4 regions of the Geobacillus sp. FSL W8-1251 genome follow, and region 2 is predicted to be linked to each of the others. Evidence: riboswitches for the same ligand, from Rfam matches in the RefSeq annotation. Region 2 holds a riboswitch; each other region holds the start of a gene.
What was found. A riboswitch is a leader RNA that binds a small molecule or an ion and turns the genes downstream of it on or off. The one in region 2 is predicted to bind S-adenosylmethionine.

Region 1 (7,063 bases), 1.4 Mb from region 2:
AAGTAGGGGGGAGGAGAAGGAGTTTGGCCGCGGAGAGCGAATATCATACGATGAATTCGATGCCGCAAGGAGGGGAAACGTGGCCAAACCGCGAATCGATCACGACCGGTTGTTCAAAGAGCTGCTGTCGACGTTTTTCGAAGAGTTTTTGCTTCTTTTCTTTCCCAACGTGTACGAGCACATCGACGTTCGCCACCTTTCTTTCCTCACAGAAGAACTGTTTACCGACGTGACGGCCGGAGAGAAGCATCGCGTCGACTTGTTGGTCGAAACGAAGATGAAGGGGGAGGAAGGGCTCATCATCGTCCATGTCGAACACCAAAGCTACGCACAGCGGACCTTCCCCGAGCGAATGTTCCTCTACTTCAGCCGCTTGTTTCAAAAATACCGCCGCCGCATTCTTCCGATCGCCATCTTCAGCTATGATGAACACCACGATGAACCTTCCTCATTGGTCGTCCAGTTTCCGTTTTTGACCGTTCTCGACTTCCGCTTTCTGACGGTGGAGCTGCGCAAACTGCCGTGGCGCGCGTACATCCGCCATGACAATCCCGTCGCCGCTGCCTTGTTAAGCAAAATGGGGTATAATGAAGAAGAAAAGGTCGAAGTGAAAAAAGAATTTTTGCGCATGCTCGTCCGCCTTGAGCTCGATGAGGCGAAACAGCGGCTGTTGTTCGGTTTTTTTGAAACGTATTTGCGGTTGTCCGAAGAGGAGGAAGCCAAACTGCGAAACGAGGTGAGCCAAATGGAAACGAAGGAAGCGAAGCAAGTGATGGAGCTCATCGTCTCGTACGAACAGCGGGGAATGGAAAAGGGAATTCAACAAGGAGTCAAACAAGGGATGAAGCAAGGGCGCCAAAAAGGGATTGAGGAAGGGAAAATCGACATCGCGAAGAAAATGTTGGCGAAAGGGTACGATGTCGACACGATCCACGAGCTGACCGGGCTGCCGGCGGAAAAGATTGAACAGCTGAAGAAGTAAACCCGCCTTCGCATTGTCGTCGACCTCCAATCGTACAAAAATCCCGGGGGATCGACGACAATCATTTTATGCGTTCGAAAAAACAGCCGGACAGGGAACGGCTCCCTGTCCGGCTGGGTTCTTGTTACACGAGCGGTCCGCCGAGTTTTTCGATGGACGGATCGATGTGGGCGAATTTTTGGAAGTTGGCGCGGAATTTTTGCGCTAGCTCTTTTGCTTTTTGTTCGTATGCTTGTTTGTCGGCCCATGTGTTTTGCGGCTGCAGGACGTCATCCGGCACGCCCGGGACGCGGGTCGGGATGGCGAGGCCGAAAATCGGATCTTTGACCGTTTCGACGTTGTCGAGCTCCCCTTTGACGGCGGCTTGCACCATCGCCCGGGTGTAGGCGAGCTTCATGCGGCTTCCGACGCCGTACGGCCCCCCTGTCCAGCCGGTGTTGACCAAAAAGACGCGGACGTTGTGTTCGGCGATTTTTTGCCCGAGCATTTCCGCGTACTCAACGGCCGGGCGCGGCAAAAACGGTGCGCCGAAGCACGTTGAGAACGTTGCTTCCGGTTCGGTGACGCCGCGTTCGGTGCCGGCGAGCTTGCTTGTGTAGCCGCTTAAGAAATGGTACATCGCCTGTTCGCGCGTCAGCTTGCTGATCGGCGGCAGGACGCCGAACGCATCGGCTGTCAAAAACACGATCGTGGACGGATGGCCGGCGACGCTCGGGTCGATGATGTTTTGGATCGCCTGAAGCGGGTAGGCGGCGCGTGTGTTTTCCGTCAGCGTGCCGTCGTCGTAATTCGGCACCCGCGTCGCGTCATCGAGAACGACGTTTTCGAGCACCGCGCCGAAGCCGATGGCGTCAAAAATTTGCGGCTCTTTCTCGCGCGATAGCTTGATGCATTTCGCATAGCAGCCGCCTTCGATGTTGAAAATGCCGCGGCTTGACCAACCGTGTTCGTCATCGCCGATCAAGCGGCGGTTCGGGTCGGTCGAGAGCGTCGTTTTTCCCGTTCCCGACAAGCCGAAAAAGAGGGCGACGTCGCCTTCCTGCCCGACGTTGGCCGAGCAGTGCATCGGCAGGATGCCTTGTTCCGGCAGCACATAGTTCATGACCGAGAAAATCGATTTTTTCATTTCGCCGGCATACTCGGTGCCGCCGATCAACACGGTGCGCCGTTCAAACGAGATGATGATGAACGCTTCCGAGCGCGTCCCGTCCACCTTCGGGTCGGCTTTAAAGTTCGGCGCGCAAATGACGGTGAATTGCGGCTCGTGCGCGGCGAGCTCCTCGGCGCTCGGGCGGATGAACAGCTGATGGACGAACAAGTTGTGCCAGGCGAATTCGTTGACGACTTGAATCGGCAGCCGGTATTTCGGATCGGCGCCGGCAAAGCCTTTAAAGACGAACAGTTCATCTTGTTTCATTAAATAATCGAGCACTTTGTCGTACAGTTTCTCAAACGTTTCCGGAGACATCGGCTGGTTGACCGTTCCCCAGTCGATCGTTTGCTTCGTGGACGGTTCTTCGACGATGTATTTGTCTTTCGGCGACCGCCCCGTGTACTTGCCGGTTGTCACCGCGACGGCTCCGGTGTGGGTCAGCCGTCCTTCGTTCCGTTGCAGGACTTTCTCGACGAGCTCGGCGACGGACAATTGGTGATGTACGTACGGTTTTTGTAGCAATAAATCAAGCTTATTCGTCATGTTTGTGATCCCCATGTTCAAAACCTGCCTTCTTTTTGTAATCACTCTTGAAAATAGTATAACACATTTTTATTAATAGCCCATACTAATTGCGTGGGTTTTTCAAACTTTATTTTTGCCCAATGTGTCGATTTCCTTGAGGAAATAATTTTCTCGGCTGGAAATGATAAAAAATGAATTTTGATAGTTGACTTTGCCGATTCCGTTGCGATAAGATAAGTCATTGAACGGATACTCTTATCCCGAGCCGGTGGAGGGACAGGCCCGATGAAGCCCAGCAACCGTCACAACTGGACATGTGTGAAATGGTGCTAACCTGTGGCAAGGCGCAGTCCTTGAACGATAAGAGTGAAAGGAAGCAATACGATTGCCATGACCTTTCCTCAGCCGTTACAGGAAAGGTTTTTTATATTGCGAAGGGAAAAAGGGAAATGAGTTCCGTGTCGCCACATTATGCCAAGAGGAGGAAACAAACCGAATGTCAGCCAAACGCCGCTTGTTTACTTCAGAGTCTGTGACGGAAGGACATCCGGATAAAATTTGCGACCAAATTTCTGACGCCATTTTGGATGCCATTTTGGAAAAAGATCCGACCGCCCGCGTCGCCTGCGAAACGAGCGTCACGACCGGGCTGGTGCTCGTGAGCGGGGAAATCACGACATCAACATACGTGGACATTCCGCGCATCGTCCGCGATACGATCCGGGAGATCGGCTACACGCGCGCCAAATACGGATTTGACGCTGATACGTGCGCGGTGCTGACGTCGATTGACGAACAATCGCCGGACATTGCGATGGGGGTGGACCGGGCGCTCGAGGCGCGCGAAGGTCAGATGACTGATGAGGAAATTGAAGCGATCGGCGCCGGCGACCAAGGATTGATGTTTGGGTTCGCCTGCAATGAGACGGAAGAATTGATGCCACTGCCGATTTCGCTTGCGCACCGCTTGGCGCGCCGATTGGCGGAAGTGCGCAAAACGGACGTCTTGCCGTACTTGCGGCCGGACGGGAAAACGCAAGTGACGATCGAATACGATGAAAACGGCAAACCGGTGCGCGTCGATACGATCGTCGTTTCCGCGCAGCACCATCCGGAAATTACGCAAGAGCAAATCGAGCGCGACATTAAAGAGCAGGTCATCAAGCCGGTCGTGCCCGCGGAGCTGCTTGATGAGAACACGAACTATTTCATCAACCCGACAGGACGGTTTGTCATCGGCGGTCCGCAAGGGGATGCTGGGTTGACGGGGCGCAAAATCATCGTCGATACGTACGGCGGCTACGCCCGCCACGGCGGTGGCGCGTTCTCGGGCAAAGATCCGACGAAAGTCGACCGCTCGGCAGCGTATGCGGCCCGCTATGTCGCGAAAAACATCGTCGCGGCAGGACTGGCCGACAAATGCGAAGTGCAGCTCGCCTACGCGATCGGCGTCGCCCGTCCGGTATCGATTTCCATTGATACATTCGGCACCGGCAAAGTGTCGGAAGATATTTTGATTGAGGTCGTGCGCAGCAACTTCGATCTCCGCCCGGCGGGCATCATCAAAATGCTTGACCTGCGCCGCCCGATTTACAAACAGACGGCTGCTTACGGCCATTTTGGGCGTACGGACATCGACTTGCCGTGGGAGCGCACTGATAAAGCGACGACGCTGAGAGAACAAGCGCTGGCGCTGGCGGACAAGTGATGAAAGAAAAAGAGCTGCCTGATCACGGTAGCTCTTTTTTGTCGGCGCACGATGTCCGCTGTTGCTGCAGCGCTTTGTAATACTGCCCTTTCTCGACATATTCGCGGCGGATGCGCTCCATTTCGCGGATATCGTCTTCCGTCAGTTCGCGGACGACTTTCGCCGGCCGGCCGAGGGCGAGCGTGTTGGGTGGAATTTTTTTGCCCGGCGGCACTAAACTGCCGGCGCCGATAAACGCGCCTTCCCCGATTTCCGCGCGGTCCAAAATGATTGAGCCCATGCCGATGAGCGCGTTTTTGCGAACGATGGCGCTGTGCAAAATGACTTGATGGCCGACCGTCACCCCGTCCTCAATGATAAGCGGATTGTTTGGACTTTGATGCAAAATTGAGTTATCTTGAATATTGACCCGGTTGCCAATCACCGTTGGTGCCACATCGCCGCGAATGACGGTATTGAACCAAATGCTTGTCTCTTCGCCGATCACGACATCGCCGGTGATCGTCACATAGTCGGCGATAAAGGCGGAGGCGGCAATTTGCGGCGTTTTGCCTTTGTATGGGTAAATCATGGGCGTTCGTTCCTTTCTGTTGCAAAATCGATCGTTCACCATGTATTGTACAACGCTGCGTCCAAATCGCCAACGAAAGCGAGCGCGCCTAATCGGGATTGGTGAAAAATGTTTCGTTTCGCCCGATGAGTGGTTGGGATCGGGGAAGAAGATCCGATTTCAAAAAGCTTCTCAACGTGAGAAGAACCGTTGTTGAGCGGCTTTTTCATTCCGTCGCCAACCCTTTTATGATTTGCCCCGGCCGCATTGATGGCAATACTGGAAGACGAGATCGCAAGCTGTTCAGACGCGAAACAATTTTGGTTGCCGATAAGATGGAAATGCTAGGAGACGAGACCATGGTGTTTGCACCTGAGGTGAACCGATTGAACATTCCGAAAAACCCCATCGCCTTGATGAAAATGGTGTATCGTGACGTGCTTCCGCTTGTCCACCGCGAGCTTGCCTATTGGCGGCGCCAGGCCGAGCGCATTCCCGACCCGGAGCTTCGGAGCCAGGCCTTGGCGAGCATCGCGTCGAAAACGTTCCATTGCGAAGGCGGCTCCATTTTGGCGCTTTTGGCCGGAGAAAACATGGAGGATTGCATCCGCTTTATCGTGGCTTACCAGACGATTAGCGATTATTTGGATAATTTGTGCGACCGCAGCACCTCGCTCGATCCGCTCGACTTTCGCGCCTTGCACGATTCGATGCCGGACGCGTTGACAATCGGCGCCGAGCCGTCGAACTATTACCGCCATCGCCGCGAACAGGAAGACGGCGGCTATTTGCCGGCGCTTGTCCGCACGTGCCAAGAGGTGCTCAAGACGGTGCGCCATTATGAGACGATCGCCCCATTTTTGCATGAATTGGCCGGATATTATTGCGACTTGCAAGTGCATAAACATGTCGAAGCGAGCGAGCGGGTGCCGCGGCTGGAGAAATGGTTCGCGCAATACAAAGACGCCTTGCCGCCGATGGAGTGGTATGAGTTTTCCGCCTGCTCCGGTTCGACGCTCGGTATTTTCTGTCTCGTCGCCTATGCGTTTGGCGAATCGCTGCCGCCGGAGATGGCGAGACAAGTGCGCGACGGTTATTTTCCATACATTCAAGGGCTGCACATTTTGCTCGACTATTTGATCGATCAAGAGGAAGATCGAGCCGGCGGCGATTTGAATTTTTGCTTTTACTATCCGAATGAAACGGTGATGCTTGAGCGGCTTTGCCATTTCATCGAAGAGGCCGACCGCCATGTCGGCGCCCTTCCGCACGGCCAGTTTCACCGCCTTATTCACCGAGGGCTTCTTGGGTTGTATTTGTCGGATGCCAAGGTGAAAAAGCAACGCGGTCTGCACCGGCTGGCGCGCCGGCTCGTCCGCGCCGGCGGGGCGGCGTCGATGTTTTTTTATTGGAACGGAAAAGCGTACCGCTTTTGGCAGGAGCGACAAAAACGGCTGTCCTTTTCGTAAGGGCAGCCGTTTGCTTGTACTGGCGAGAGCAGTGGTTCGTCGGCGGATCGGACGGAATCAGGCGCTCCCATCCGCCCGATTCTCGAGTGCGATCAAAAACGGCGGGTTGTTTTGCCGATTGATGAATTCGTATTTCAAGGCATGGACGCGCCGTTGATCAAGAAAGCGGACGTAATCAAGGAGCGCGTCGCGTTCGCGCTTTCCCTCCGGATGGCCGTGGTAGACGACAAGAACGATGATGCCGCCCGGCTTTAGGATGGAAAGAAGCTGCTCGACCGCTTGAATCGTCGATTCCGGCTGGGTGGCGATTTGCTTATTGCCGCCCGGCAAATAGCCGAGGTTGAACACGGCGCCGGCGATGCGTCCGTGAACGGAGTTGGGGAGCGTTTCGAGCAGCAGGCTATGGCTTGTCTGAAACAGCGTCACCCGCCCGTCCAGCCCGTGTTCGGCGAGGCGGGCTCTGGCCGCCGCGATCGCTTCGGCTTGAATATCAAAACCAAACACATGCCCGCGCTCCCCGACGAGCTCGGCTAAAAAGACGGTGTCATGGCCGTTGCCAACCGTCGCATCGACGGCGATGTCGCCTTCGTTGACTGCTTGATCAAGCAAAAAGCGGGCAAACGGCAAAATATTCATGATGGCCATGCGTTTGCCACCCCCTGTTCGCGCCGCTTTC
Region 2 (7,063 bases):
TTATGTACAAAAAGGCTGGCTTTCTAAACAAAGCTTTTCCATTCGTAAAGACAAAGTACAAGCGGTCATTTACAAACAAAACGGCTATCAAAAGTTGCTCGGTGTGACAACCATTAAGCTGATTTCAGCAGGGGAAATTTTGCCGAGTGAGGACCAAAACCTTAATGAATTTTTCCCGTACTTACCGACGGAAAAAGCACATGAATTAATAGCCATCATGCTGCCAGAATTTCAACTGCGTAGTATGACACATTATGCATCCCCTAAAGCAAAAAAGTTGATTTGGCTTCGGCCGCCTATTTTTGCAAGCCTCGTTGCTGCCATTGGATTTTGGAAACCACTTTTCTTTATTCTTGGTGCGATTGTGTTGGTGTTTACTTATATCAACCGCATTCGAGAATACCGTCATACAGCGTTTCGGTTAGAAGATACACATGTGCAGCTTCGCTCAGGTGCCTTTACAGTAGAAACACTCGTAACGAAACGCGCAAAGTTGCTTGAATTGCAATTTGAGCGTTCTTTGCTACAGCGAATGTTTGGTGTCATGAGTGTAAAACTGACCAATCGTGCACACCCGGTTCACGTAACAACGTTATTAGATATCGATTCTTCTCTACAGCCGTTGATCACCTCTTGGTTTGAAGCGCGCACAAAAGATGTGGAGATTGATCCACATTCACAGTACAGTTCTTTAAAGCAAGAGGCTTGTCCGATTCCTTCTTACGTTGAAGTGAATAGCAAATAAATCACCTACCAGCAGCATATGAAATGATGCTGCTTTATTTTTTCAAAAACATCATGATAGTTAACCATTTATATCTTAATTGAAAAGGAAGCATCCAATCAGATCGATGCCCTGCTATCAAAATCAAACGAAAAATGCTTCGGTACCAAAATGGCACGACCGTCATTTGAGTAAATGCTATAAAAAACGAAAAGCTTGAAATCCTTGATATATGCAAGGATTTCAAGCTTCCCACTTTAGTGATTCCGACTGGGCTCGAACCAGCGACCTCCACCCTGTCAAGGTGGCGCTCTCCCAGCTGAGCTACGGAATCATATTTTGTTGTTCGCTATCGAACACATTTTTAATTATATAGACGGGCAAGTTGGTTGTCAACAACTTTTTTAAAAAAATCGCTATTCATGATGAAAAAAGGAAAGGTGCCTTCCCCGAAAGGAATAATGCGTGTTGGAACGGTTCGACATCGTATTTTTTCTACATTCTGATTGTTCTATCAAACGAGAATTTGCTTGCAAAGGCTGGGGGAATTGATGAAAAACGCCCGCCGCTTCCGGTGTCGCTCAAAATGAAACTGCAGCTGACGGTCTTGTTCAGCAGCACATTTCCTGTCTCATTGTTCAGCTTAGCGACGGAAATCAAATGGTCGCTCGCCGGACCGAGTGCATCCCATTGGTCGTATTGGCCCTGGGCAGCCGTGATTTTGCTGTTTTCGATCGCGTTTTCCGTTTTCTTGACTCGCTTGTTGGTCGATGAGATCCATGAGCCGGTCAGTGTGCTGTTAAGTCATATGAAACGGGCGGAAAACGAAACGTATAAACCCGTCGCCCACAATGTGTATACCGATGAATTTGCCTATTTACTTCGCGGATTTAATCATATGATCGACGCTGTGCATCGACGCGACCGAACGAACAAAGAACTGCTCAACCGTTTCATCACTGTCCTGACAGCGGCGCTTGACGCCCGCGATCCTTATACAGCTGGGCACTCGCTGCGCGTGGCCCGTTACGCACTCGCGATTGGGGAAAAGCTTTCCCTTCCGAATGAACAGCTTGATGCCTTGTATCGTTCCGCTCTACTGCATGATATCGGAAAGATCGGCGTTCCCGATGCCATTTTGCGTGAACTACCCACCACCTACGCTTCGCTTAGAGGTGGGGGCTTCAAGCGACTTGTGTGTGTTCGCTGAACGGTAAGCCACACACAAGAACCCTTTACGCTTCCCTTCGTTCCGAAGGTGTCCGTTCTAGCCATATTCTATCCTATTCGTTGGCTAACGCCAACCGACATTCATCTCCCACTTTCACTGGTGCTGGCGCACCTTCACGTTTAGAAGTAGGAGACTTCTTTCGGAGGGAAGTTAAAAGAGGAGCGGCTGTTGTCAACCTCAGCGGCATCTTGACCCGCCCGCCGAGCTGTGAAGGCTTGGCGGGCTGATGGCTATGGCGTTGAAACTGACGGCCGCTCCTGAACAAACGACAACGCCTGCTCAAAATCGGCGATCAAATCGTTGACATCCTCAAGCCCGACGCTCAGCCGCAACAAGCCGTCGGTAATGCCGCGCCGGAGCCTCTCTTCTTTTGGCATCGCCGCATGCGACATTTTCGCTGGGTGCGATAAAATTGACTCGACCGCCCCAAGGCTGACAGCAAACACCGGCAAGCGGACGTTTCGGACGAACGTCCGAGCCGCTTCTTCATCGGCTAAACGGAACGACAGCACAGCGCCAAACCCGGCCGCCTGATGGCGCTGGATGTCATGGCCTGGGTGGTGCGAAAGCCCTGGATAATACACATCTTCCACTTTCGGATGGCGCGCCAAATACTCAGCGATGGCCAGGGCGGATTCGGACGACTGCTTCAGCCGAACGTGGAGCGTTTTTAATCCCCGCAGCACAAGCCACGCATCTTGGACGCCAAGAACGGCACCAAACGCGTTTTGCAGTTTGTACAGCTCTTTTCCCAACTCTTCATCTTTCACCACGGCCAATCCGGCGACGACGTCGCTATGGCCGGCTAAAAATTTCGTGGCGCTGTGAAGGACAATATCGACGCCAAGGTCAAGCGGCCGCTGCAACGCCGGCGTCATGAACGTATTATCCAAGAATGTCAAACAGCCATGCGCCTTCGCCAACTTGACGACGCCTTGAATATCGGTCACTTTTAACAGCGGATTGGACGGCGTTTCCATATAAATGACTTTCGTGTTCGGACGAATGTTTTCCGCTACTGTGTTTAAATCTGTCATATCGACAAACGTATGCTCGATGCCAAAGCGGGTCAACACTTCCGTGATCATCCGGTACGTGCCGCCGTAGACGTCTTCGGTCACGAGGACGTGGTCGCCTCGGGACAAGAGCAAAAACGCCGTCGAAATGGCCGCCATGCCAGAAGCGAAGGCGAATCCGCGCGTTCCGCCTTCTAACGCCGCGATCGTTTCCTCAAGCGCCTCGCGCGTCGGGTTGCCGGAGCGGCTGTAGTCGTATTTGCCGAACGTGGCGAAATCGAACTGATGGAACGTGGAGGCGTGCTGGATCGGCACGCTCATCGCTCCCGTGTGGCGATCGACTTTCCATTCATTATGGAGCAGTTTCGTTGAAAACGACCATTCCCGTTCCATCGCTTACACCTCTTTCATGTGTTTGAACGCTTGCGCCAAGTCGGCGATTAAATCATCCGCATGTTCGATGCCGACCGAGAAGCGGAGCAGCCGGTTGCAAATACCGTTTTGGATGCGGATTTCCTCAGGAATGTCCGCATGCGTCTGCGTCGCTGGGTACGTAATAAAGCTTTCGACTCCGCCCAGGCTTTCCGCGAATGTAATGAGGCGCAAGCTTTTTAAAAACCCGTTCACCCACTTTTCATCGGCAATCCGGAACGACAGCATCCCGCCTCTCCCCGGATACAGCACATCAGTGACATCTTCATGTTCGCGCAAAAAGGCGCTGATGCGCTTGGCGTTTTCTTCATGCTGGCGCATCCTTAGCGCCAGCGTTTTCATCCCGCGAATCAACAGCCACGAATCAAACGGCGACAACACCGCGCCGATGGCGTTCTGATACTCGGTCAGGCGTTGACAGAGCTCCTCGCCCTTGGCGACGACAAGGCCAGCCAACACGTCGTTATGGCCGCCTAAATATTTCGTGGCGCTGTGGATGACAATATCGGCGCCTTGTTCGATTGGGCGTTGGAGCACCGGCGTGTAAAACGTGTTATCGACGATCAGCAGCAGCCCATGCCGTTTGGCGAATTCGGAGACGGCGCGGATATCGGTCTCATGCATAAGCGGGTTCGTCGGTGTTTCCAGGAAAATCGCTTTCGTTTTTTCGGTGATACACGCTTCCACCGCAGCGAGATCAGCAAAATCGACGTAATGAAAGCCGAGACCGTACTTGCGCCAGCCGCGCTCAAACAGGCGGTACGTCCCGCCGTAAAGGTCGGCCGATACGAGAAACTCGTCTCCGCTCTCAAACAAGGCGAGCACTGTCTGAATGGCGGCCATGCCGGAGCTGAACGCATAGCCTTGGTCGCCGCCTTCCAGTCTCGCGATCGCTTCTTCGACGATTTTGCGCGTCGGGTTGCCGGTGCGGATATAGTCAAACCCGGTCGACTCCCCGATGCCGGCATGACGGTAGGCGGTGGAAAAATAAACTGGCGGGTTGACCGTCCCCGTCACCGTTTCGCTCCGGTTGCCAATTTGCGCTAACAACGTTTCTAGTTTATCCACCTCATCTCTCTCCTTCTGTTGAAAATTCCATCATGGATCAACGGCCAACCACTTAACGCCCAACGAAGCGCCGCTGTTGGTCAAGCAGCAGCCGAGGGCCTTGATCCTCGACGCCTCTCGGTTGAGGGAGCGGCCGCTTGAGTAAATAAAAAAAGTCTTCTAAGAAGAAGACTTTTCCATACGAACATGGTCATGCTTCTTCTTATCTGCCGAATTGAATGCTCAATTCGCTGGATTTAGCACCTGGCCGTCGGGCGGCTGGTTGCTGAAGCTTCATTGGGCCAGTTCCCTCCGCTTCTCTTGATAAGAACCGCTGCGTATTTAATTTTGTTAATTGTTAATTTATTAAAAAATGTAACGCATTCCGGTCATTTTTGCAAGTCATTTTTTTTGCCGGCACCAATGTTCGGCAAGTTCACGAAAAATTCGAGCCCTTCGTTAACATCTTTTTGCCTAAATATGTTACAATAACAAGTGAACTTGCGCTTTCATGGAGGATGATCATGGCGACAGCATCAGGAACGATGCGCGATTATACGCTTTACAGCAGGGAGCTGCAAGAAGAAATCGGGTTGCTTGTCTACTTGCCAAGCGATTTTTCTCCGTTGCATAAATATTCTTTATTAATCGCGCAAGACGGCAAGGATTATTTTATGTACGGAAAAATCAAAAGCGTGATCGAGACGCTCATGGACGAAGGAACGATCGACCGAACGATCGTTGTCGGCATCCCGTACCGGAACGTCAGCGACCGCTACGAGAAATACCACCCAGCCGGTCGAAAAAACGAAGCCTATATCCGCTTTTTGGCCCATGAGCTCGCGCCGTTTTTGGATCGCGAGCTGCCGACGTATCAAATGGGCAAAGGACGAGCGCTGATTGGCGATTCGCTGGGAGGAACCGTGTCGCTTCTAGCCGGTCTGTTGTATCCGCATACATTTGGAAAAATCGCCATGCAGTCTCCTTACATTGACGACTCGGTGCTCGAACGCATCCGCGCGTTCCGCGCCCCGTCGCTTCTTTCCCTTTACCATTCCATCGGCGCAGAAGAAACGGCGGTCAAAACGACGGACGGCCATGTACGCGATTTTATCACCCCGAACCGGGCCGCACGGGACTTATTGATCGAAAAGCGGTTTTCCTACACGTACCATGAATTTGCCGGCGGGCATGCATGGACGTATTGGCAGCCGGATGTGCCCCGGGCGGTATCGGCCATTTTGTCGCTGTAAATAACGGCAAACGAACCATCTGAAGGAGGGAAAGCGGAATGAAGTACGTCATTGTCATTTTTCCGCCAAAGCGGATTCAAGACTTCGCCAACTCGTACCGGAAGCGGTACGACAGCCATTACGCCCTCATCCCGCCGCACATTACATTAAAATACCCGTTTGAGGCGGATGAGGAGCAAATCAAAGAAATGACGAAAGAGCTGCGCCGCATCGCAGCGGAAACGGAGCCAATTCCGATCAAAGTGACGAAATTCAGCTCGTTTTACCCGACAAGCCACATCATTTATTTGAAAGTCGAGCCAAACGAAGTGCTGGAACGGTTGCACGAGCAGCTGCACAGCGGCTTGTTTGCCGGGGAGCCGGAATTCGTGTTCGTGCCGCACATTACAATTGGCCGCGATTTGCCGAATGCGGAATACGCTGACGTCTACAGCCAACTGCGGCTGCAAAACGTCCATTTTGAAGAGACGGTCGACCGGTTCCACCTTCTTTACCAGCTCGAGAACGGATCATGGACTGTCTATGAAACCTTTATCGTTGGAGGAAAGGAAACGGGAGAATGAACGTCGCCATTGGAACAACGGAAGACCGCGCGTTGTATGAAGACGCGTTGCGCGTCCGTCGGATTGTATTCATCGAAGAGCAAAACGTGCCGGAAGAAGAAGAAATCGATGCATTTGAACATGAATCGTTCCATCTCGTCCTATACGATGGCGAACAAGCAGTCGCAGCCGGCCGGTTTCGCCTGGTCGATGAAGGGGTTGGCAAAGCGGAGCGCATCTGCGTTTTGCCGGCTTACCGCGGCCGCGGCGTCGGCCGGATGGTGATGGAGGCGTTGGAGCAGCTTGCGAAAACAAAAGGGGCGAAAACGGCGAAACTGAACGCCCAGACGCACGCAGAACCGTTTTACCAAAAGCTCGGCTATACGACCGTCTCCGGCGTCTTTATGGACGCCGGCATCCCACATGTCACGATGGTGAAATCGCTCGAATGATGGCCATAGAACAGCCTCGTCTACACTGATCCAAGGCTTGGGATCATCGAACATCGTTTCGCTCTCCTGAGCCAAGCAGAGCAAAAGGGAGCTGTGCGCACGCAAGCTCCCTTTTGCTTACTTTTTGTTGTTCAACATATTGGCGATCGTGTTCAAATCAATTTGTTTGCCGTTATGGACGATCGCCTTGACGATTTGGTCCTCAAGTTCTTTTGGCACTTTCCGGTTGGCAATTTGCGCCACCCGCTTCACCACTTGGCGCACCGTTTTTTCATCGCTGAAATTGGCGTTTTGCAGCGAGTTGGCGAGCTCAAAAACGTCTTTCATATTGACACCTGTTTTCTGTTCGATGTTTTTAAAAAATTG
Region 3 (7,063 bases), 1.2 Mb from region 2:
ACAAGGTGACACGCTGCGGATGATGCTCGCCGCTCTCCGCCGGTTGACGCGCCATACGCCGATCAATGTGATCGCGAAAAAACGCGAGGCGGCTGCCGCCCTCATTGAAGCGGAACGGTATATTGTGTGATAATGGGAAGTGCCAGGCGTTTGCCTGGTGCTTCTTTTTCCATGAATTCCAAGCCGTCGAATGAAAGGGAGGAATGCGGATGGCGCTGACGCTCTACTGGTATCCAAAATGCGGAACGTGCCGGAAGGCGAAGCGTTGGCTCGATGAACACGGCATTGAGGTGCAAACGGTGCATTTGGTCGACGAGCCGCTGACGAAAGAACAGCTCGCCGACTTGCATCGAAAAAGCGGGCTGCCGCTCAAAAAATTTTTCAATACAAGCGGCATGAAATACCGCGAACTCGGATTGAAAGACAAGCTCGATGGCGCCTCGGAAGACGAGATGCTCACGTGGCTCGCCTCGGACGGCATGCTCGTCAAGCGGCCGATTTTAACGGACGGCGAGCGGGTCGTGGTCGGATTCCGCGAACAAGACTACGAATCGTGTTTTGCCGGGCGCGTTTCGACGGAAACATAAAAAATTTGGCCGAAATGAAATGAATTCAGTGAGTTTTGGCGAAAAATCGGTTATGATGAAAAAGAACACAACTTGCCGCACTGGAGGGATTTAATGAACACGCCGAAAGAACTCCGTTATTCGAAAGAGCATGAGTGGGTGCGCGTCGAAGGGGATAAAGTGCGCATCGGCATCACCGATTTCGCCCAATCGGAGCTGGGCGACATCGTGTTTGTCGAGCTGCCGGAAGTCGGCGCGGAACTGACAGCGAACGAGCCGTTCGGCAGCGTTGAGTCGGTGAAAACCGTCTCGGAATTGTATGCGCCGATCAGCGGCACGGTCGTCGAAGTGAACGAAGCGTTGAACGACAATCCGGAATATGTGAACGAATCACCGTATGAAAAAGCATGGATGATCGTTATTGAGCCGAAAGACTTAAGTGAAGTGGACAACTTGTTGACGGCCGAACAATACGAAGCGATGATCAACGAAGGATAAACGTTCCTGCAAAGTTCGCTTCGAACCGGGCCCCCTATACATACCGGAATGTGATGAAAAAGGGGTGCTCGTGATGGTGTTGCAAACGAAGCAACTGGATGTCACGGACCGGGTCACCGGCAAATGGAACGGCCGCACGATCGAACTGTACGAGGGAGGCGAGCTCATCGGCCGCCTTCCGCTTCCTGCGGCTGTAGCGTGGAAAAACGGATAAAGCGAACAAATGGGAAAATTTGAAAATGGGTCACCGCTACCGTTGAACCGGATCAAAAATATGTCGACTGCGACGGGGAGGCGGGCTGGTGTTAGGAGGCAACGGCGGATGGCCGTTGCTTTTCTGTTGCCATACAATATTGTATCCTCATTCACGTTAGGTGGGTCGGACATGCGACAGGTGGAAAAAGTGATTATTGTGGAAGGGCGGTCAGATAAGGAAAAAGTGGCGGCCGTGCTGAACGAGCCGGTTGTCATCATTTGCACGAACGGCACGATCAGCGATGCGCGCCTTGAGGAGCTGGCCGATGAACTCGAAGGGCGGGATGTGTACGTGCTCGCCGATGCCGACGAGGCGGGGGAAAAATTGCGCCGGCAGTTCCGCCGGGTGTTTCCGGAAGCAGGGCATATTTACATTGACCGGGCGTATCGCGAAGTGGCCGCCGCCCCGATCTGGCATTTGGCGCATGTGCTGCTGCGCGCCCATTTTGACGTCCGTATCGAATCGTTCATGAGAGGAAGAGGCGAGTGAACACAATCGGTCGAAACGATATTAAGCGAATGGTGGAAGGGGAGCCGCTTCTCGCTCTTTCGTTGTATACCCCACTGTGCGGCACGTGCCAGTTGGCGAGGCGCATGCTTGTTGTCCTAGAACAATTGTTTCCGGACATACCGTTTTGCGAAACGGACATCAACTACATCCCCGAGCAGGCGGCGGCGTGGAAAATTGAAAGCGTTCCGTGCTTGCTTCTTTTCGCCGGCGGAGAGATCATCGGCAAATGGTATGCGTTCCATTCGGTCCCTTATTTGTACGAAGCAATCCGCGCCCGTTTGCCGCGTTGACGATCCGCCATTTTTTGACGCCGTTTGACACATTTCATGGGAAATGACAAAAACGGCGTTGGTTCGCCACGGCGGCTGTCGAGATTTTTGTAAAGGATTCTCCCCCTTCGGCATGGAAATAAAAGGACAAAGGAGATGGGGGGAGGATGCTCAATGGAAATGTGCGAGTTGGTAGGACAGTTTATGGAACGGATGCAAACGTTGCGCCATTTGTTGCCGATTTTGCCGGATGAGCAGCTGTATGTTCGCTTTGAAAGCGAGGAAGAGACCGCCATGGTGGCGCTCGGCAAGGAGCTTACTGCCGGAAGGGAACCTGATGAACGGAACGTCTTGACGGTGCACGGCTCCAAAAAAGCACTTTGCTCGCTTTTAGACGGCGAGCTGAAGCTGCAGCAGCTCGTCCGGCTGCGCGAAGTGCATGTATCGGGAAGCTTTCGTCATCTGTTGCTGCTTGAGTCGCTCCTCCATTTGGCTAAGCCATATCGGCATGTTGGGTGAAATTTTTATTGACAATGTTCGACACAAGGTGATACAATCACAGTTGTAGTCAATCGAATAGGCGATTGTTGCGCTCTTATCAAGAGAGGTGGAGGGATGTGCCCAATGAAGCCCGGCAACCGTCAGCGCGTGCGCTGAAAAGGTGCCAATTCACACAAAGCGGCCTGCTTTGAGAGATAAGAGACGGAATGGTGCACAATACCTTTCTGTTCTCTGCGGGCAGAAAGGTTTTCTTTTTGCGCTCCGCCGCCTTGGGGAGGAAGGTGAAACGATGATTACACTCGAACATGTGACAAAGATCTATCAAGCGGCTAACGGCTCGGTCACGGCCGTCGACAATGTGTCGCTTGAGATTCGCGAAGGGGAAATTTTCGGCATTATCGGCTACAGCGGCGCGGGGAAAAGTACGCTCATCCGCTTGCTCAATGGGCTCGAGAAGCCGACGGGCGGCCGGGTGGTCGTCGCCGGCCGCGACATGGGGCGCATCAAAGGGCGGGAGCTGCGCAAGGCGCGTCAAGAGATCGGGATGATTTTCCAACATTTCAACTTGCTTTGGTCGCGCACAGTGCGGGAAAACATTGCGTTTCCGCTCGAGATTGCGGGTGTTCCGAAAGCGGAGCGGCAAAAACGGGTCGATGAATTGATCGAGCTCGTCGGGCTCACGGGGCGGGAAGAGGCGTATCCGTCGCAGTTGAGCGGCGGGCAAAAGCAGCGTGTCGGCATTGCCCGGGCGCTCGCCAACAACCCGAAAGTGCTGCTTTGCGACGAGGCGACATCGGCGTTGGACCCGCAGACGACCGATGCGATTTTGGACTTGCTCGTTGACATCAACAAGCGGCTCGGGCTGACGATCGTGCTGATCACCCATGAAATGCACGTCATCCGCAAAATTTGCGACCGCGTCGCCGTGATGGAAAACGGCAAAATCGTTGAGCAAGGCGACGTGTTGCACGTGTTCCGCAACCCGCAGCAGCCGATCACGAAGCGGTTCGTCAAGCAGCTCGTCGAGCCGGAAGAGACGGAAGAGGCGATTTCCCATTTGTTTGGCCAATACCCGAGCGGGCTGATCGCGCAGCTGACGTTTGTCGGCGCGGCGGCCGGCCAGCCGCTCATCAGCCAGGTCGTGCGGCAATTTGCCGTCGATATGAATATTTTGCAAGGGAAAATTTCGCAAACCCATCAAGGCGCTTATGGGGTGCTGTTTGTGCACATCAATGGGGCGGCGGATGAAATTGACCGGGCGCTTGGCTACATTCAAAGCCAGCAGGTGGCGGTGGAGGTGATTCACGATGCTCGCTAACCTCCTGCCGAACGTCCAATGGGAGACGATGTGGGCGGCGACGGTCGAGACGCTGTATATGACGGGAGTGGCGGTGGCGGCCACTTTCGTTCTCGGAATCGTTCTTGGCTTGCTTCTATTTTTGACAGCGAAGGGCAACCTATGGGAAAACCGGTTTGTCAATACCGTGATTGCGGCGTTTGTGAACATTTTCCGCTCCATTCCGTTTATTATTTTGATCATTTTGCTCATTCCGTTTACCACCTGGCTTGTTGGGACGATGCTTGGCGCCAATGCGGCGCTGCCGGCTTTGGTCATTGGGGCCGCGCCGTTTTACGCCCGCATGGTGGAGATTGCCCTTCGCGAAATTGATAAAGGCGTCATCGAAGCAGCCCAAGCGATGGGCGCCTCAACGTGGACGATCATTTGGAAAGTGCTGCTGCCGGAGTCATTGCCGGCGCTTGTCTCCGGCATTACGGTGACGGCGGTGTCGCTCGTCAGCTATACAGCGATGGCTGGAGCCATCGGCGCCGGCGGGCTTGGGAACTTGGCGTATTTGGAAGGGTTCCAGCGCAACCATAACGATGTGACATTTGTCGCAACCGTATTGGTGTTGGTCATTGTATTTATCATTCAGCTGATCGGTGACTTTGTCACTTCGAAAATCGATAAACGATAAAGGGGGAAACAACTGATGAAGAAATGGTTGGGTGTGTTGCTCGCCGCCATTCTCGTGCTCGCTTTGGCGGCATGCGGCGGCAACAATAACGACAGCGCGGAAGGCGGCAAAGACGGCAAATTGGTGAAGTTGAAAGTCGGTGCGTCGAACGTGCCGCATGCGGAAATTTTGGAAAAAGCGAAACCGATTTTGAAAGAAAAAGGCATCGACTTGGAGATCATTACGTTCCAAGATTACATCTTGCCGAACAAAGCGCTGGCTGAGAAGCAAATCGACGCCAACTATTTCCAACACATTCCGTATTTGGAATCGCAAAAGAAAGAGTACGGCTATGATTTCGTCAACGCCGGCAGCATTCATATCGAGCCGATCGGCTTATACTCGAAAAAATACAAAAGCATTGAAGAACTGCCGGACGGCGCGACGATCATCATGAGCAACTCGGTCGCCGACCATGGCCGCATTTTGTCGATGCTGCAAGAAAAGGGGCTCATTAAGCTGAAACCGGGCATCGATAAAACGAAAGCGACGGTCAACGACATCGTCGAAAACCCGAAACATTTGAAATTTAAAGCGGACGTCGATGCTGGACTTCTGCCGCAAATTTACAAAAACGGCGAAGGCGATGCGGTTTTGATCAACGCCAACTATGCGCTTGACGCCGGTTTGGACCCGGCGAAAGACCCGATCGCCGTGGAGTCGCCGAAAAACAATCCGTATGTGAACATTGTGGCGGTGCGCAAAGGCGATGAAAACCGGAAAGAAATCAAAACGCTTGTCGAAGTGCTGCAATCGAAAGAAATCCAAGATTTCATCAAAGAAAAATACCACGGCGCCGTCATTCCAGCGGCGACAAACAATCAATAACGGAAGCGAATCGCTTCCGTTATTTTTTGCACAAAAAAGAGCCGCCCGAAAGTTCAAAACCGTTTTGGATGGAGAGACGCCGCGGCCGGTCTGTTTTCCCGCGCTTCATCGGTTGTTCAAACGCGCCAGTACGGCGGCGAGCATGACGATGATGACGCAGTTTTGCAGGGCGACCACTGTCGTTAAACTGAAGATGACGTCCCCGTGTTCACCGAGAATGCTGCCGATGATGATCCATGCCAAAAACGAAGCGAAAGCGGCGGTTAAGGCAAAGACAACCCAACGAATCAATGGCATTGCCCCCTTTCCTATGATGATGGGAGTGGAACAGAACCATTCGTTTTCATCATGACATTCCGTCGATGTTGGCGAAACGGTGGTGTTTCCACACCCTTTCAATACCATTCGTTTATGCATCGGTCGAATCCTCCCTTCACCGCTACAAAGAAGGGATAGAGGCGTTCACCCAAAAAACTTTCGAACGTAGCCGAGCGGTTTAACGCGTTTACGGAAGCGTGCTTTGCCGAGGGAGCGCTGTCGAAAAAAGAAAAACAATTGATCGCCCTTGGCATCAGCCTGGCGACGCAAGATGAGTATTGCACGATTTACCATGCGAAAGGCTGCCTTGATGAAGGAGCGTCGGAACAGGAAATTTTGGAAGTATACGCGGTGGCGGCCGCGTTTGGCGGCGGGGCGGCGATGAGCCAAGCGGTGACGCTTGTGCAAGAATGCCTCCGCGAGCTGCGGGCGGCTCACTAGACTCCGGAAAAAACGGGGTCTTTTTTTGCAAAAACTCGTACAAGCTTGCGGTTTTCGTGTAAAATAGTAAAAGGCGCTGTTTTTTCACACGGTCACAGTGAAAACAGAGCGGGAAAGTTGCACGTAGTTTTCATTTGTTATAAAATGATAATGAGAATAAAATGAGAATGAACGATCGCTAGAAGACAAGCGAGTGAATTGACTTTCAATTGAGAATTGGAGGTATGCTGCATGGCGGTATTGACGATTCGCAATCTCCACGTCGCCGTGGAGGGAAAAGAAATTTTAAAAGGAGTGGACTTGGAAGTCAAAGGCGGGGAAATCCACGCCATCATGGGTCCGAACGGAACGGGGAAGTCGACGCTGGCATCGGCCATTATGGGCCATCCAAAATATGAAGTGACAGAAGGATCGGTGACGCTCGACGGCCAGGATGTCCTTGAGATGGAAGTCGACGAACGGGCGCGCGCCGGCCTGTTTTTGGCGATGCAATACCCAAGCGAAATCAGTGGAGTGACGAACGCCGACTTTTTGCGCGCGGCGATCAACGCCCGGCTTGGCGAAGGCAACGAAATTTCGCTCATGAAATTCATCCGCAAGCTCGATGAAAAAATGGCGTTTCTCGAAATGAACCCGGATATGGCGCACCGTTACTTGAACGAAGGATTCTCGGGCGGGGAGAAAAAGCGAAATGAAATTTTGCAGCTGATGATGCTTGAGCCGAAAATCGCCATTTTAGACGAGATCGACTCCGGCCTCGATATCGACGCGCTCAAAATCGTCGCCAAAGGTGTCAACGAAATGCGCAGCAGCGAGTTCGGCTGTTTGATCATCACCCACTACCAGCGGCTGCTCAACTAC
Region 4 (7,063 bases), 470 kb from region 2:
GCACGTTTTCCGGATACGGCATGCCATGCGAGATGATCGTTGATTCTAAGGCGACAATCGGCTTTTTTTCGGCCTTCGCTTGAGCGACTTCTTCGGAAAAGACGAGAAAATCATTCATATCACTTCGTTCCCCCTTCGCGAAAATACCGCGCATAGGCGGCTTGCAACAGGTGTTCATTCAAAGCGGGATGCACCGTTTCGGCCGTTTGCAGCGTAAGCGCCGCGCTGCTCATCCCAAAGCGGCAGGCGTCTTCCACCGTATGTCCGCCTAAGACGCCGTACAAAAATCCAGCCGCAAAGGCGTCGCCCGCTCCGGTGGCGTCGGTGACCTCAACCTTCGGCGCCGCAATCGCTTCTGTTTCCCCTTGCTTGGTGGCGTACGCGACGCCGTTTGCGCCGCGCGTGACGACAACATTCTGGGCGCCGGCTTGAAGGATCGCTTTCATGATGTCGTCCGTATGTCCGTCGCGTCCCACAAATTCCTTAGCCTCCGCTTCATTCGTGACAAACCACGTCACACCAGACAAATCGCTGGGCAATCGCTTCACTTTTGGAACCGACACCGTCACAACACAAAGCGGGATGTCCTCTTGGCGACATTGTGCAATCACCGAACGAATGACAGCCTTCGGGAAATTCGTGTCAAGCACGACCGCAGAAATCGGACCGAGCCGAGTCCATTGTTGCTTTCGCCATTCTCCCCCCACTGTATCATAAATGGCCATATCCGCCAAGGCGAGAACCATCTCGCCGCGTTCATCGAGCACCGCTGTATACGTCCCGGTGTTCGCTTTTGGCGTTCGCACGATGAAGCTCGTATTGACATATCGGCTCGTCACGTCAACGAGCCACTGTCCATCGCGATCATCGCCAACGGTGCTGACGAGCAAAACAGGTTGAGCAAGCCGTCCTAAGTTTTCGGCGATGTTTCTCGCCACCCCACCCGCGGTTTGCGTCGTGGTGACGGGATGGGACGTGCCGAGCCGAAACGGAGTGAGCAACCGCGCCTTTCGGTCGACGTTCGCCCCGCCAATGCAGACGATCGAGGCCGCTTGCCGCATGCCTTTTCCCTCCTCTCCCAATGAACACCGCTGTCCTCCTTCCGCTCTCCCAAAACAAGGAAAACGATTTCAAACAAGCAGGCAGCTGCTCTTGTCGAAGCCTCACTGCCCATTGTACCATATGCCGTCCTGCATAAAGAAAGCACCCCGCCAAAACGACGGAACGTTTAGTTTTTGTACGCGCAATACGGACGCAGTTTGACGCCGATCAGGCTGCCGAGGAAAGCAAAGACAAACCACGCCCAGCCGTGGGCGCTGAATGAAGCAATGCCGCCGAAATACGCGCCGATATTGCAGCCGAACGCCAACCGGGCTCCGTATCCCATCATCAGCCCACCGATCAGCGCACCGATCGTCATGCGCGTCGGACGCTTCCATTGCACAGGCTTCGTATAGCGGCCAGCGAGCGCTGCGGCCAATAAGGCGCCGACCATCAAGCTGATGTCCATCACGGTCGTTGTATCGTAGTAGAGTGGATTCGCGAGCGCCTGCCGTTTCGCTTCATCTTGCCAGTACGCCCAAGCAGTCGGATCGACGCCAAACAGCTGCACGAACTTCGCTCCCCAAAGGGCGAAGGCGGACGTAATGCCCCAAGGCTTGCCGCTAATCATCAGCACAAGCGCGTTCGTTACAGCCAAGAGCAACGCCCCGACCAGAAGCGGCCACGGCCCTTTGTAAATCGCTTTCCAGCCATGATGGTTCTCAAGCGATGCAGCAACGCGTTGGCCGTGGCGTCGTTTTTCCATCACCGTCACCGCATAGTAGACGACCGCAAGCAAAACCAACTGAAGCAAAAACCCTCCCAAGGGGCCGAACTCGCCAATGAACGAGAACGGCTTCCATTGCGGCATCTTCGCCCACACGTCAAAGTGGGTCGTCGCAATGACGGAGCCAGCGATGAACCCGATGAGCGTCACGATGCCGTTCGCATCGCCCCCGCCGATATGGTACAACGTCCCCGACGCGCAGCCGTCGCCAAGCTGCATGCCGATGCCAAACAGAAAAGCGCCGACGATGACCGATACTCCCACGCCAAATACATACCCTGACACCGGGTGCCCGAGCACTGAGCCTTTCACGAGCAGCGGCAAAAACAACGCGCTGGCTGCCGCCATCATGATCATCTGTGCCCGAATGCCTTCCCTTGGCGGTATAGAATAAACTTTCGCCAGGCGGATGTAAAGCCAAAATGCGCCTGGTACAATACAAATCCACCAAACGCTCCCAGCACATACAAAAGCGCCTGTTGCCAGGAAACACGGCTATATAAGAACAACGTGCCACCGATCAATATGAGGATGGAGACCGCAATAATCCACGCAGTCGGATGTTTCGGGGCGTTCGCTGCTTGTTTCGCGCGAACGTCTCGTTGTTGTGCGGTCACTTCCACGATGCGTTCCCCCTTTTGTTTTGGTTGATGAACGTATTCTATAATATATAAAAACCAATTGATTTGCTACGATTTAAGCTAAAAAGTTTCAATGTTGCGGCCGGTCGGGTATAATAGCAGACGAACATTTTCTTCGGAAGGAGATGACCATGTGGAACGAGTTTAAAAAATTCGCCGTCCGCGGCAATGTCATCGATTTAGCCGTTGGGGTGATCATCGGCGGGGCGTTTGGCAAAATCGTTTCCTCGCTCGTCAATGACATCATCATGCCGCTTGTCGGGCTGATTCTAGGCGGCATCAATTTCAGCGATTTGTCTTGGAAAGTCGGCAAAGCGGAAGTGAAATATGGGGCGTTTATCCAAACAGTCGTCGATTTTTTGATCATCGCGTTTTCGATTTTCCTGTTTGTGAAATTGATCAACACGCTGTATGAACGGGTGAAAAAGCAGGAAGAGGTGAAGGAAACCGCACCGACGCTGACGAAAGAGGAGGAGCTATTGACAGAAATTCGCGATTTGTTAAAGCAGCAGCGGGAAACGACGTGAAAGCCTGTCTGGAAGATGGACAGGCTTTCATGGCGCTGAAACTTCTCAATCGGGTTGATGGAATGGCGGCGAACCCGAAAATCGCAGCCAACAGCGGTTCAGGGATTTGCAACAGAAGGGTGAATGGGTAGAACAGGTAACCCAACCAGTCAAACACCGGCGTATATTCAGCGAGCAACAGCCCGATCAGTCCGACTGACATAATGGACGGCAAAATGCCCATCATCATGATGAAGCCATCGCGCAAGTTCTCCCATGTTATGAGTAATGTTAAAAATGGTAAAAAATATTAAAGAAATATAATAAAAAACATTACTCTTTACTAAGATACGGATATCTTAGATGGCTGTAACACCACAGCCTCTACTCCATAGCTTTTGTTAAAAGCATTTGGAGATACTTTTTTAATTATTTGATAAGCTCCATTCACGTCTGCATTTATTAAAATCCCTTTATTGGATTTAAATAAACCTCTTTTAATTCTTCTGTTTTTATTATAATTTTCTTTGGTTGGAGCTTCTCCGTCTAAAAATGATGTTCCGCTTGTATAAGACTCTTCAGTTACTATTAACTTAATCCCAACTTCTTCACATGTCACGGATACAGTGGAAAAGCCGGTAGCGATGATCGCCGCTTCTTTCACGGTATATTTGCCTTCTTTGAACACTTTATTAGTGATCAATAACCCAATGGAGTAGCTGCCGACAAAGGAAGCGACGGCGTCGATCAAACGGCGGGCATCGACGGCTTTTGTCATTAAGAAAAAGGCGGTGCCTGGCAAGTGGAACAACCGATATAAAAATAAAATCAATTCTTGAACGATGCGATACAAGACGGGATTGTACAAAATGTCTTGAAAAATGCGCATATACTCCCGCTCGGTTCCGCCGCGGTCAAGGCCGTATGTTTTCATAAACCGGCGGATTTGTGCCAAGATGCTTGTCAGCCGCCGCCTTAGAGTCAAACCGGATGAGCTCCGCCTGCACACAGCGCATGACACAAACGGAGAACGCTGCGGCAGGGAGATGAGCGGCCATGCAAGCACGGAGCGAAACCGCCTCCTCCACTGTTTCTCCTTCACCTCCCATCGACAAAAACCCCCTTCGCCTCGGAATGAGGCGAAAGGGGTCATGAGCCGTTCTTATCATCCAAAGCGAAACCGCTTTGCGGGTGTTAGCACCTTGCCTGCGGCAGGTTGCTGTGGGGTCATCAAGCCCGTTCTCTCGCCCACTCTTGATAAGACGTATGCAATTTATCTTCTATCTTATCGTACATCATCAAAGGCAACAATCGTCATTGTTCGACTTCCGGTTGCTCGGACGTGACGCCGACATCTTTCCACGTCAGTTTCGAGCTCGGGTCAACCGTAAAGTTGGCGACGCGGTTGTTGACGGCATAAATGGACAAACCATACAACGTCGGGATGACCGGAACTTCTTCGTTCATCAGCTGTTGCCATTCACTGTAAATTTTCCGGCGATACTCCTTGTCAAACGCCTGCTCGGAATGGCCTTTTTCCAGCAGCTCATCATTTTTCTCGTTCACCCAACGCGAGTAGTTGAACATGGCGTTGCGGCCGTACAATCCGTACGGGTCGACGTCCGTTCCAGTTGACCAAGCGGCGGCGTAGACATCCACTTTCGGATCGTCTTTTTCGACCATATCGTAGAAGGAGTTGAACTCCGCCAAGCGTCCGTCTACAAGCTGAACATCGAGACCCACATCTTTCCAGCATTGCATATAAAATTTGGCCAGCGGTTCAGCGATGTCCCCACCGCTCATCGCCAAGAAGTTGATCTTGAATTTTTTGCCGTTTGGATCTTCGCGGAGGCCATCGCCATCCACATCTTTATATCCCGCTTCATCCAGCAATTGTTTCGCTTTTTCCGGATTGTACGTATACCCTTTGATGGAACTGTCATGATAGCCCGGGAACGACGGCGGAATGAGCGTGTTCGCCGGGAAGCGCAAACCATGATACAGGCGGTCGGCCACCTCTTGGTTGTTGATGGCGTACGCCATGGCTTGGCGCAGTTTTTTGTTTTGGAATTTCGGATTGTCCATTACGTTTTCCTGCTTTTTCGCATCCCAATGGCCGAGTTTAAAGCCGATATAGCTGTACGACAAACCCACTCTACCGATAAACTGAATGTTTTTCGTCCCTTTCGCGTTCAAATATTGGTCAGTCGGGAACCCAGCGACGTCAATTTCGCCTTTTTTCAGCGCTTGCAGGACGACTTGCGGGCTGACGACTTTCAAAATGACGCCTTCCAAGTTCGGTTTGCCAGCCCAGTAGTCATCATTGCGAACAAACTCTACCGACTCGCCCGGAACGATTTTCTTCACTTTAAACGGACCGAACCCGATCGGTTTTTTCCGGATTTTATCCGATTTCGCCAAGTCTTTGATCGGAATGTCTTTCAAGTAATGCTTCGGCAGCGGATACGCCCAAATGCCAGTCAACACCGACGGATTGGCCTGTTTCCATGTGATCGTCAACGTCTTTTTGTCGATGACTTTAATGCCGGAAATTTTATCCGCTTTGCCGCTGTGATATTCTTCCATCCCGACGATCCCTTGGATGAGCGCATCGCCATAGCGGACGCCGGTGTAATCTTTATGGCCGATGACCAAATACGCATACTCCAAGTCTTCAGCGGTCACCGGCTGGCCGTCATGCCAATTCACATTGTCTTTAATATGGATTGTCATCGTCTTTTTATCATCCGACAACTCATACGTGGCAGCCCCATCATTTGTAATTTCATAGTCACCGTTCGTCCGGAAAAGCGACTCGTCAAAAAATTGCAAAATCTCTGCGTCGGGCGCTCCGGTGTAGAATGCAGAGCTGAGCATCCCTTCAAACGGCGTATCGGACACAAGGCCGTATTTCAACACGCCGCCATCGATGATTTTCCCGTCGTTTTTCACCGTCATCGGGAATTTGCTGATGTCTTCCTTCTGAGCCGCCGGTTTTTCGTTATTGTTGCCCTTTCCGCTCGTTGTGTCGGATTTGCCCGTGCACCCGGCGAGCACGAGCAAGAGCGCGGCGAGAGCCGCCAGCCATTTTCTCTTCACATTTTCTTCCCCCTTATCCTAGTCGTTGTCTTGCATCAGCCGCACGTTTCAGCGCTTGGCCGATGAAATTTATGCACAGCATCATCACTAAAATAAGCAATGACGCAGGCAACCAAACCCACCATTTGTTTTGCAAAACATCCGGGTTGGTCGCATAGCTGACCAACGTCCCTAAGCTCGGCGTGCTCTCCGGCAGCCCGAAGCCAAGATACGTGAGCCCGGACTCGATGCCGATGTTGCCCGCCAAATTTAACGTCAAATTGACGATAATGATCGAGCTGAGGTTGGGCAAAATTTGAAAAATAATGATTTTCCAATCTGGCGTGCCGAGCGTTTTTGACGCGCTGACATAATCCAGCTCGCGCTCGGTCAGCGTTTTGGCGCGGATCAGCCGGGCTTTGCCCGTCCACAAAAACGCGCTCATGATCAAAATGAACGTCAATACATTATATTTAGGCACAATGGCGACAAAAACAATAACGAGCATCAAAAACGGCAGAACGAGAATAAAATCGATGATGCGCATAATGACATTGTCAATCCAGCCGCCGAAATAGCCGGCCACCAATCCGACAATGAGGCCGATCGCCCCAGTGATGAGCGTAATGGCCAGCCCGATCGTAAACGAATTGCGGGCGCCGATGATGAGCTGGCCAAACACGTCGCGCCCTCCGTAGTCTGTGCCAAGCCAGTGTTCCGCTGACGGCGGAGAATAGATGGAAAGAAAATCCACTTTCACGATTTCCTCTTGATCCAAAAAGAGCGACACGCCATAGACGATCGACAAAAGGATTCCTAAAATGATGAGCGAACCAAGCGCGAGCCGATCCCGAACCACCTCCCGCCACATGATCGAAAAGGCGGAAGGGCTTTTCTCGATGTTCGCTCCGGCCGGCGTTGGGCCGCTGATTTCCGCTTTCATGTCAGCTGTCTTCCTCCTTCCCTACTCAATCTGGATGCGCGGGTCGACCGCACTCAAAATGATGTCC

Region 1: linked by a shared signal. The riboswitch ahead of metK (methionine adenosyltransferase) and the one ahead of NSS88_RS04450 (methionine biosynthesis PLP-dependent protein) in region 2 are both predicted to bind S-adenosylmethionine.
Region 3: linked by a shared signal. The riboswitch ahead of NSS88_RS10950 (methionine ABC transporter ATP-binding protein) and the one ahead of NSS88_RS04450 (methionine biosynthesis PLP-dependent protein) in region 2 are both predicted to bind S-adenosylmethionine.
Region 4: linked by a shared signal. The riboswitch ahead of NSS88_RS02085 (AraC family transcriptional regulator) and the one ahead of NSS88_RS04450 (methionine biosynthesis PLP-dependent protein) in region 2 are both predicted to bind S-adenosylmethionine.

The regions. Positions count from the first base shown of each region.
Region 1 is NZ_JBBOUF010000001.1:2,261,034-2,268,096, forward strand. It holds gene NSS88_RS11950 (Rpn family recombination-promoting nuclease/putative transposase) at 80-982, shown strand; gene pckA (phosphoenolpyruvate carboxykinase (ATP)) at 1,107-2,693, opposite strand; SAM riboswitch class I at 2,913-3,027, shown strand; gene metK (methionine adenosyltransferase) at 3,157-4,368, shown strand; gene NSS88_RS11965 (gamma carbonic anhydrase) at 4,391-4,939, opposite strand; gene NSS88_RS11970 (tetraprenyl-beta-curcumene synthase family protein) at 5,278-6,387, shown strand; gene NSS88_RS11975 (tRNA (mnm(5)s(2)U34)-methyltransferase) at 6,445-7,032, opposite strand.
Region 2 is NZ_JBBOUF010000001.1:869,911-876,973, forward strand. It holds gene NSS88_RS04430 (PH domain-containing protein) at 1-745, shown strand, start outside; tRNA gene NSS88_RS04435 (tRNA-Val) at 986-1,058, opposite strand; gene NSS88_RS04440 (HD-GYP domain-containing protein) at 1,311-1,934, shown strand; gene metC (cystathionine beta-lyase) at 2,186-3,364, opposite strand; gene NSS88_RS04450 (methionine biosynthesis PLP-dependent protein) at 3,368-4,471, opposite strand; SAM riboswitch class I at 4,671-4,781, opposite strand; gene NSS88_RS04455 (alpha/beta hydrolase) at 4,975-5,703, shown strand; gene NSS88_RS04460 (YjcG family protein) at 5,742-6,266, shown strand; gene NSS88_RS04465 (GNAT family N-acetyltransferase) at 6,263-6,697, shown strand; gene NSS88_RS04470 (stage VI sporulation protein F) at 6,815-7,063, opposite strand, start outside.
Region 3 is NZ_JBBOUF010000001.1:2,085,837-2,092,899, forward strand. It holds partial or broken gene NSS88_RS10915 (hypothetical protein) at 1-130, shown strand, start outside; gene NSS88_RS10920 (arsenate reductase family protein) at 210-587, shown strand; gene gcvH (glycine cleavage system protein GcvH) at 681-1,064, shown strand; gene NSS88_RS10930 (DUF2553 family protein) at 1,138-1,278, shown strand; gene NSS88_RS10935 (toprim domain-containing protein) at 1,450-1,809, shown strand; gene NSS88_RS10940 (thioredoxin family protein) at 1,806-2,120, shown strand; gene NSS88_RS10945 (hypothetical protein) at 2,274-2,618, shown strand; SAM riboswitch class I at 2,692-2,801, shown strand; gene NSS88_RS10950 (methionine ABC transporter ATP-binding protein) at 2,890-3,918, shown strand; gene NSS88_RS10955 (methionine ABC transporter permease) at 3,908-4,576, shown strand; gene NSS88_RS10960 (MetQ/NlpA family ABC transporter substrate-binding protein) at 4,592-5,443, shown strand; gene NSS88_RS10965 (hypothetical protein) at 5,549-5,740, opposite strand; partial or broken gene NSS88_RS10970 (carboxymuconolactone decarboxylase family protein) at 5,806-6,202, shown strand; gene sufC (Fe-S cluster assembly ATPase SufC) at 6,434-7,063, shown strand, end outside.
Region 4 is NZ_JBBOUF010000001.1:404,521-411,583, forward strand. It holds gene NSS88_RS02055 (pseudouridine-5'-phosphate glycosidase) at 1-118, opposite strand, end outside; gene NSS88_RS02060 (carbohydrate kinase family protein) at 120-1,061, opposite strand; partial or broken gene NSS88_RS02065 (YeeE/YedE family protein) at 1,229-2,451, opposite strand; gene mscL (large conductance mechanosensitive channel protein MscL) at 2,601-2,996, shown strand; partial or broken gene NSS88_RS02075 (YjiH family protein) at 3,079-3,252, opposite strand; partial or broken gene NSS88_RS02085 (AraC family transcriptional regulator) at 3,778-3,954, opposite strand; SAM riboswitch class I at 4,135-4,239, opposite strand; gene opp4A (oligopeptide ABC transporter substrate-binding protein) at 4,290-6,074, opposite strand; gene NSS88_RS02095 (ABC transporter permease) at 6,088-6,996, opposite strand; gene opp4B (oligopeptide ABC transporter permease) at 7,018-7,063, opposite strand, start outside.